Regions from separate parts of the Pseudomonas sp. S2_C03 genome, predicted to be linked through region 1. Evidence: riboswitches for the same ligand, from Rfam matches in the RefSeq annotation. Region 1 holds a riboswitch; the other holds the start of a gene.
What was found. Region 1 has a riboswitch for cobalamin ahead of cobO (cob(I)yrinic acid a,c-diamide adenosyltransferase). Riboswitches for the same ligand answer to the same signal wherever they lie in the genome.
Positions count from the first base shown of each region.

Region 2: linked by a shared signal. The riboswitch ahead of AB4N64_RS09785 (CbtB domain-containing protein) and the one ahead of cobO (cob(I)yrinic acid a,c-diamide adenosyltransferase) in region 1 are both predicted to bind cobalamin.

Region 1 covers NZ_CP162766.1:3,710,175-3,714,380, forward strand. The annotation lists gene bluB (5,6-dimethylbenzimidazole synthase) at 1-271, opposite strand, end outside; gene AB4N64_RS17095 (cobyrinate a,c-diamide synthase) at 268-1,650, opposite strand; gene cobO (cob(I)yrinic acid a,c-diamide adenosyltransferase) at 1,647-2,258, opposite strand; cobalamin riboswitch at 2,342-2,556, opposite strand; gene AB4N64_RS17105 (hypothetical protein) at 2,711-3,295, shown strand; gene AB4N64_RS17110 (PQQ-dependent sugar dehydrogenase) at 3,364-4,206, shown strand, end outside.
Region 2 covers NZ_CP162766.1:2,137,072-2,141,277, forward strand. The annotation lists gene cobM (precorrin-4 C(11)-methyltransferase) at 1-412, opposite strand, end outside; gene AB4N64_RS09775 (cobalamin biosynthesis protein) at 493-906, opposite strand; gene AB4N64_RS09780 (CbtA family protein) at 903-1,595, opposite strand; gene AB4N64_RS09785 (CbtB domain-containing protein) at 1,607-1,801, opposite strand; cobalamin riboswitch at 1,920-2,146, opposite strand; cobalamin riboswitch at 2,311-2,523, shown strand; gene cobW (cobalamin biosynthesis protein CobW) at 2,623-3,684, shown strand; gene cobN (cobaltochelatase subunit CobN) at 3,688-4,206, shown strand, end outside.

The DNA of each region.
Region 1 (4,206 bases):
CGTCACTGCGCTCGCCGAGGGCCTCAGCGGTGCGCATGCGCTCTTCCTCCACCAGCGACTGGATCCTGCCGCGCAGGCTGCGGTCGCTGATGCGGATGAAACGCCACGGCTGCATCAGGCCAACGCTCGGCGCCTGGTGTGCGGCTTCGAGCAGGCGCCGCAGTTGCTCAGGTTCTACGGTGCCACCCGTGAAGTGACGCATGTCACGGCGTTCGGCGATGGCGCGGTAGACCGCTTGGCGTTCGGCCTCGGAGAAGGCGTTATCGGTCATGACCCTATCGCGGGCAAGCCCGCTCCTACACCAATACACTCGCCCCCTGTAGGAGCGGGCTTGCCCGCGATGGCGTCCGTAAGGTCCGGCGCAAAAAGCGCAGCAATCGCAGGAGGATTTGACGGAAAATAAAAATGCACATAAGAAGCCGTCATCCGCCCCTCACGATAAACGGCCTCCGCGCCGCGCCCCCCGTTCGGGCTCAGGCCGCGAGCAATCGGAGCCAGCCCGGTGGTGGTCAGCGAATGGTGATAGGTGTGCCCGCGCAGCGAGCCTTCCGGTAATTCAACCGCCTGCAAGGCGAGCGCCGCCAGGCGTTTCTGCATCACCGCATCCCCCGCCAGCAAGCCGGCCAACTCGGCGCGAGTGCCCTCGACATCCGTCAACGAATCAAGCAGGTAGAGCATGCCGCCGCATTCGGCCAGCAACGGTTTGCCGGCTGCATGGTGGGCGCGGATCGCTTCTAGCATCGACGTGTTCTGCGCCAGCGCCACGTGGTGCAGTTCCGGGTAACCGCCGGGCAAGTAGAGGCTGTCGGCGAGCGGCAGTTGCGTGTCACGAATCGGCGAGAAGAATGCCAACTCGGCGCCCATCGCCCGCAGCAGGTCCAGGCTGGCGCCATAGGTGAACGCAAAGGCTTCATCACGCGCCACGGCAATGCGCACGCCGGCCAGCCAAGGATCGACCGCGATCACTTCGGGGGCCGCAAACGCCACGGCGGGCGGCAGCGCGACTTCGCAACTGCTGGCCAGGGCATCGGCAGCAGCATCGAGACGCAGATCCAGATCGTTCAATTCACTGGCCTGAACCAGGCCCAGGTGTCGGCTCGGCAGCTCGATTCCGGTTTCCCGGGACAGCGCGCCGTACCAGCGCAAACCTTCGGTCAGGCTGCCTTCGAGCAATTGCGCATGGCGCAGGGTGCCGACCCGGTTGGCCAGCACACCGGCAAACGGCAGGTCCGGTTGATAGCGGGCCAGGCCCAGTGCCAGGGCGCCAAAGGTCTGCGCCATGGCCGTGCCGTCAATCACCGCGAGTACAGGCACACCGAAGTGACGCGCCAGGTCGGCGCTGGACGGGGTACCGTCGAACAGGCCCATGACCCCTTCAATGAGAATCAGGTCAGCCTCGGCGGCGGCTTCCCACAACAGTCGCCGGCTTTCCTGCTCGCCGACCATCCACATGTCCAATTGATACACCGGCGCACCGCTGGCGCGCTCGAGGATCATCGGGTCGAGAAAGTCCGGGCCACACTTGAAGACGCGCACCTTGCGCCCCTGGTTGCGATGCAACCTCGCCAGGGCGGCGGTGACGGTGGTCTTGCCCTGACCGGAGGCCGGCGCGGCAATCAATACCGCCGGGCAATGACGTGGCTCACTCACAGTTCAACGCCCTTCTGCGCCTTGATACCGGCCTGGAAGGCGTGCTTGATCATGCCCATTTCGGTAACGGTGTCGGCCAACTCGATCATCTCGGGTTTGGCGCCGCGGCCGGTCACCACCACGTGCTGCATCGGCGGACGCGCTTGCAGGTCGCTGAGGACCTGATCGAGGTCGAGGTAGCCGTGCTTGAGAGCGATGTTCAACTCATCCAGCACCACCAGACCAATCGACGGATCGCGCAGCAACTCGCGGGACACCGCCCAGGCCGCTTCGGCGGCAGCGATGTCACGCTGGCGGTCCTGGGTTTCCCAGGTAAAGCCTTCGCCCATCACGTGGAAACGCACCTGCTCCGGGAAGCGGCGGAAAAACAATTCTTCACCGGTACTGTTGCGACCCTTGATGAACTGCACCACGCCGCACTGCATGCCATGGCCCATGGAACGGGCGAGCATGCCAAACGCCGAGCTGCTTTTGCCTTTCCCATTGCCGGTGAGCACCAGCAGCAGGCCGCATTCGTTTGGCGAGTTGGCGATGCGTTCGTCGATCACGGCTTTTTTACGCAACATGCGCGCCAAATGGCGTTCGTCACGATCTGGGGTATCGGTCATGGGGGAGCTCTCCGTTGAGGCGGGATAACGGCGGGCAGGCACAAGAAACAGATGGCAAGAAGCCCGACATCGCCCACCGTGATGTCGCTGGATTGAATCAGGCCGGTCTCCGGGCTCATGAGCGGCATCACGCCGGACTGCGCGCCTTCCCATGTCGCGATCGACACAGTGGCTCAAGGCGCAGCTTTCACTCATTTACCGTTGCGGGGGCAGCGCCGGGATCGTGCACGCACTCACCGGCTTCCCTGTTTCACTCTGCCGACCTGGGTCACAGAGCACCTGAAACAAGCCGCGAAGGTTAGAGGGTTGGGGGTGGAGCGTCAATTAAAGCCGGGAGGCTGGCGGATGAATAACTGCCGTCGATCAATAAAATGACGCCAATCTTGTGCCAGACTCCCAGCAGTGATATCAAAGAGCCACAACCCCACATCACAAGAACAAGGGTGAGCACCATGCAAGGCATGATTATCAGCAATCCGCGACTGGAATTCCTGCGCCCGCTGCTGGAACGCTGGTTTGATTGTATAGACCGCTACAACGCCGTACGGGGCGATAACGACACACCTTACTGGTACGACGAAAAAGCCAATCTGGGTTTGCTCGCGGCCGCCGCCTGGATGGCCGAAATGGTCACCCTGCAAGACACCCAGACCCGCAAGCAGCTTGAGGAAGGCGAACGCAACGCCCGCGCCAATCTGTTCATCGCCTCCAGCGAAACGCGCGCGTATCTTCAGGCCACCCAACGCTGGCCACGGGTCAACAGTCTCAACCTGACCCAGGCGTTGGCGGAAATCACCAGCGACGCCAAACGCATCAGCTACAGCAGCGACCTGAAACTGGGCTGCCTGTTCGTGGCCCCGCAAAAAGCCCAGCACGGCGCCACGCCGGAAGAGCTGCAGGACATGGTCGATGACCTGCAAAAAGAACATTCCTGCGCGGTCGCCTGGTACTTCCCCTACGCCTACCGCAAATTACGCAACGAAGCGGGCAACTATCATCCGGGCATCGCGGTGTTGTTCAAGGAAGCTCACGGCTGACCGGTTGAACCATCTCGGGCTTGCGCTTCTCTACTGATCAGATCACTGCATTCTTAGGGAAGTTCAGCATGCGCAAGCCCCAGCTCGCTCTCGTCATCACCATGGCCGCCGGGCTCGCTGCCTGCGGTGAAACTTCCACCCTGCAGGTCTCCGACGGCACCGGCCCATCCCCGCAACTGCCAGAACCGAACAAGACACTGTTCCCGACAATGAACATCGCCCCGGCCATCGGCTGGCCGGCCGGCGCCAAACCGACGGCAGCAGCGGGCACTCAGGTGGCTGCATTTGCCGAAGGCCTCGATCACCCACGCTGGCTCTACGTACTGCCCAACGGCGACGTGCTGGTGGCCGAAACCAATGCGCCGCCCAAACCCGATGACGATAAAGGCATCAAGGGCTGGATCACCAAGAAAGTCATGAGCCGTGCCGGGGCTGCCGTACCCAGCCCCAACCGCATCACGTTGCTGCGCGACAAAGACCACGATGGCATCGCCGAAATCCGTACCGTGTTCCTGGAAAACCTCAACTCCCCCTTCGGCATGACACTGGTCGGTAATGACCTGTACGTCGCCGACACCGACAGACTGCTGCGTTTCAATTACCAGCAAGGCGACACCACGATCAAATCCCAACCCATGAAGGTGATTGACCTGCCGGGTGGCACGCTGAATCACCATTGGACAAAAAACGTCATCGCAAGCAAGGACGGCAGCAAGCTGTACGTCACGGTGGGCTCCAACAGTAACGTCGGCGAAAACGGCATGGACAAGGAAGAAGGACGCGCGGCAATCTGGGAAGTGGATCGTGCCACTGGCAACCACCGGATATTCGCCTCGGGCTTGCGCAACCCCAACGGCATGGCGTGGGAACCGCAGAGCGGCGCGCTGTGGACAGCGGTCAACGAGCGCGAT
Region 2 (4,206 bases), 1.6 Mb from region 1:
CGTAACGGGTCAGGATCACACTCTGTGATACGTCCGGCAGAGTCAGTTCTGCGCCCAGCAATGCGGCGCAGGCCGCCGTCGCAGTGACGCCGGGGACGATCTCGAATGGTATGCCCAGCTCGCGCAAATAGCGGATCTGCTCGCCAATCGCGCCATACAGGGACGGGTCCCCGGAATGCACCCGCGCCACGTCCTGGCCATTGGCATGAGCGCCCTTGATCAGTTCGATGATCTGCTCCAGGTGCAGTTCGGCGCTGTTGACCACCTGTTCGGCGCTATGGCCCTCCAGCACGGCGGCGGGCACAAGGGAGCCGGCATAGATGATCACCGGACAGCTGCGGATCAGGCGCTGGCCTTTGACCGTGATCAGTTCCGGGTCGCCAGGACCTGCGCCAATGAAGTAGACGGTCATCGTCGTTTCCTGTCAAAAAAGGGTTGGGCAAGGCTTCAGATGAAGATTGCTCATGTTCAGGGGCGGGGATTATCGGGATTTTACGCTGCGCCGGCCAATGCCAGTGTCGCCTGGGCGTATTTTTGTCGTGAAATCAGCAAGGTCGCCGGTGCCTGAGTGAGTTGTTCGGCGAGGGCGAGGGCGGTGCTCTCGGCCACGCCGTAGCAGCCGGTGCGTTCGAAGGCGATCTGCGAACGGTGGCTTAAGCACGGCTCGTAGGGCGCCAGTTGTTCACTGCTGAAATACGTCAGCGGCAGGTCGAGTTGTGCAGCCAGTTCGATCAGGCCGGGCTCGTCACGTTTCAGGTCGATGCTGGCCAGGGCCTGTATTTGACGCAGTTCGATTTGATGAGCCTGGAGGACCTGGTCGAGCAAAGCGCGCAGCGTTTCGACCGGGCAGCCGCGCTGACAGCCCAGGCCGACCACCAGGGTCGGCGCTGTGCTTTCAATGATCATGCCTGGTTCTGACGACGGAACAGCCACGCGCTGAGCAAGCCAAGGGCCAACCAAAACGCGACGTTAGTCAGTTGCGAAGCCATCTTGAATTGCGATTCCAACGCTTCTGGCGCGAGCATCGAATGCACCTCCGGCTGCGGTGCGCCGATCACATGCGGAACGGCGATGATCGCCACGCCCAGCAATTTCATCAGCCAATGGCGGCTGAACACGATCAGGGCAATGCCGACAGCGGTCGAAGCGGCGGTGCCGATCCACCACATTTGCCGTTGCGCGAGATCCGCCGCGGCGGTGCCCGGCAGTTCAGGGGGCAGGCCGAGGGTTGGCGCCAGCACGAAAGTGGCGTAGCCCGCCAGGCCCCAGAGCAGGCCCTGTGCAGTTTTGGTCGGTGCGCGCAGGGTGTAGAGACCGGCGAGCATCAGTGCAAAACCGACGGCGACGACAAGGTTGCCACCGGTGGTCGACAGCACGCGCTGCCAGCCGTCTTCCGGCTCCCAGGCTTCGGTGTCGTGGCTGTGCGCGGCCGTGCCGGCAGCATGTTCATGCACTTCAACGGCGGCAGGCTCGGATTTCTCGTAGGTTTCGGCCTGCAAAATCAGCGGCGAAACCCAGAAACTTTGCAGCAGCGTGAGCAGCAGGGCGGCCAGCAGTCCGGAAAAACCTGCGGTTTGCGCGATACGCTTGATCATGTCGTCAGGTCTCAATGGCAAGGGAACGCGGCGCTGTGGCGGGTATCGTGGGCGGCGTTGTGGACCGCTTCGATGTGCGAGAAACCGGCGAAGTAGACCAGGCACGCGCCCAGGATTGATGCGCAGACGGCGACGGTCAGGCGTTGGGTCAGGGTGGTTGTGTGGCTGCTGGCCGGTGCGTGGCCGGTGCTGCTGATGATCGACATGGCGCTTCCCTCTGTTCTGTCAGGGTGACGAGAGCGCATGCAGACACCCTGCGTAGCGTGCACGCAGAGGTTCAAACAGCGCCCGCCCACCGCGGGTTTGTTGTTTTCGTGATCGTATCGTCACTGTGTGTTGCGGGCCGGTCTCCGGGCTCGCGAGGGGCTTGGGCATCTGCCGAAACCTGCAAGAATCGCCTTCCCATGCCGATGATCGGCACAGTGGATCTGATTCTTCGCTCGCTTACCGTTGCGGGGGCAGCACCGGACTGACATGGGCTTGAGTAAAGCACATGATTCACCGGTTTCCCGTTTCACCCTGTGAAGGGCACCCGTAACAAGGCGTGTAGGAGAGCATGGGGCGGCTTTGCCGTCAATCGAGACCGGGTCGCGCCCATCGCGAGCAAGCCCGCTCCCACAGGGGACTGCGGACACCGGCCCATTGTGGGAGCGGGCTTGCCCGCGATGGCGTCCCGATTGCCGCCACAAGAATTTGACCCGCCCACAGACCATGCGTAGCCTTGTCGCTTCGAGGTTCTTCGCCATTGTCGAAGCTAAGAAGGGAACGCGGTCAATGCCGCGGCTGCCCCCGCAACTGTGAACGGTGATGTTCGCTGCCACGCCACTGCAAGCCCTGCACAATGGGTTCGCGGGAAGGCGCAGCGAATGCCGGGCCAACCGCCCGGCACACTGTCAGCCAGGAGACCTGCCTCGATCCAGATTCTCACTACAACCGGGCGGGGTGATCCGGTGGCGAAACTCTTGCGCGCACCGCTGTTGCAGCGCTTGTCGTCCCGTATGCCCGCCACCTTGCCAAAGGGCATCCGATGAAAACACTGGCCAAACTCCCCGTCACTATCGTCACCGGGTTTCTCGGCTCGGGCAAGACCACCTTGCTGCGCCACATGCTCGACAACGCCCAGGGCCGTCGTATCGCCGTAATCGTCAACGAGTTCGGCGAGCTGGGCATCGATGGCGAAATCCTCAAGCAGTGCTCCATCGGCTGCACCGAGGAAGAAGCCGTCGGTCGTGTCTTCGAGCTGGCCAACGGCTGCCTGTGCTGCACCGTGCAGGAGGAGTTCTTCCCGGTGATGCGCGAACTGGTGGCGCGCCGGGGCGACCTCGACCACATCCTCATCGAAACCTCTGGTCTGGCACTGCCCAAGCCATTGGTGCAAGCCTTTCAGTGGCCGGAAATCCGCAGCGCCTGCACAGTCGACGCGGTGATCACCGTGGTCGACAGCCCGGCCGTCGCTGCTGGCACTTTCGCCGCGTTCCCGGATCAGGTCGACGCCCAGCGTAAACTCGACCCGAACCTGGACCACGAGTCGCCCCTGCACGAGCTGTTCGCCGACCAACTGGCCAGCGCCGACCTGGTGATTCTCAACAAGGCCGACCTGATCAACCCTGAAGACCTGGCCCGCGTGCGCCTGGAAGTCGCCGAAGAATTGCCGCCGGCGGTCAAGATCATCGAAGCCAGCAGCGGTCGCTTGCCGCTCGATGTGCTGATCGGCCTGGGTGCTGGTTCCGAAGAACACATCGACAGCCGTCACAGTCACCACGATCACCACCACGAAGGCGAGGACGATCACGATCACGACGCGTTCGACTCCATCTCCATCGAATTGCCCCAGGCCGACGAGAGCCTGTTGCTGGATGCGCTGACCCAGTTGGTGATCAAGCACGACATCCTGCGCGTCAAGGGCTTCGCGGCGATCCCCAATAAGCCGATGCGCCTGCTGATCCAAGGTGTGGGCACACGCTTCGACAAGCACTTCGACCGCCAGTGGGGCGCCGATGAAGCGCGCACCACACGCCTGGTACTGATCGGCCAGGCGCTGGACGCCGTGCAACTCGAAGCGCAACTGCGCGCCGCGCTCAGCGTGTAACCCATGCACCTGCTCAGGACCCAGCCCGGCGGTTTCGTGTCGGATGACAACATCGCCGACCTTGGACAAACCCCCGCCGAGCTGGTGATCCTGTGCAGTGGCGACTCCAGCCTCGCCTTGCTCGCCGAGGCCGCGCAACAGTTACCCGACGATTACCCGAGCGTGCGCCTGGCCAATCCGATGCAGGTGCAGAATCACGCCTCGGTGGATTTGTACGTCGATGAAGTGTTGCGCCATGCCAAGGTGATCCTGATTTCGCTGCACGGCGGCATCGCCTATTGGCGCTATGGCGTCGAGCAACTGATCGAGCTGTCCCGGCGCGGCGTGCAATTGATTCTGGTGCCCGGTGACGACCGCCCGGACCCCGAACTCAGCGACCTGAGCACGGTAGCGGTCGAAGAGCGTGACCGGCTCTGGCACTACCTGCGCCAGGGCGGCATGGCCAACGCCCTGGACCTGTTCCGCTGTTTGGCGAGTCGCTGGCTCGGTCGCGATTACACCTGGAGTGAACCCCAAGCCCTG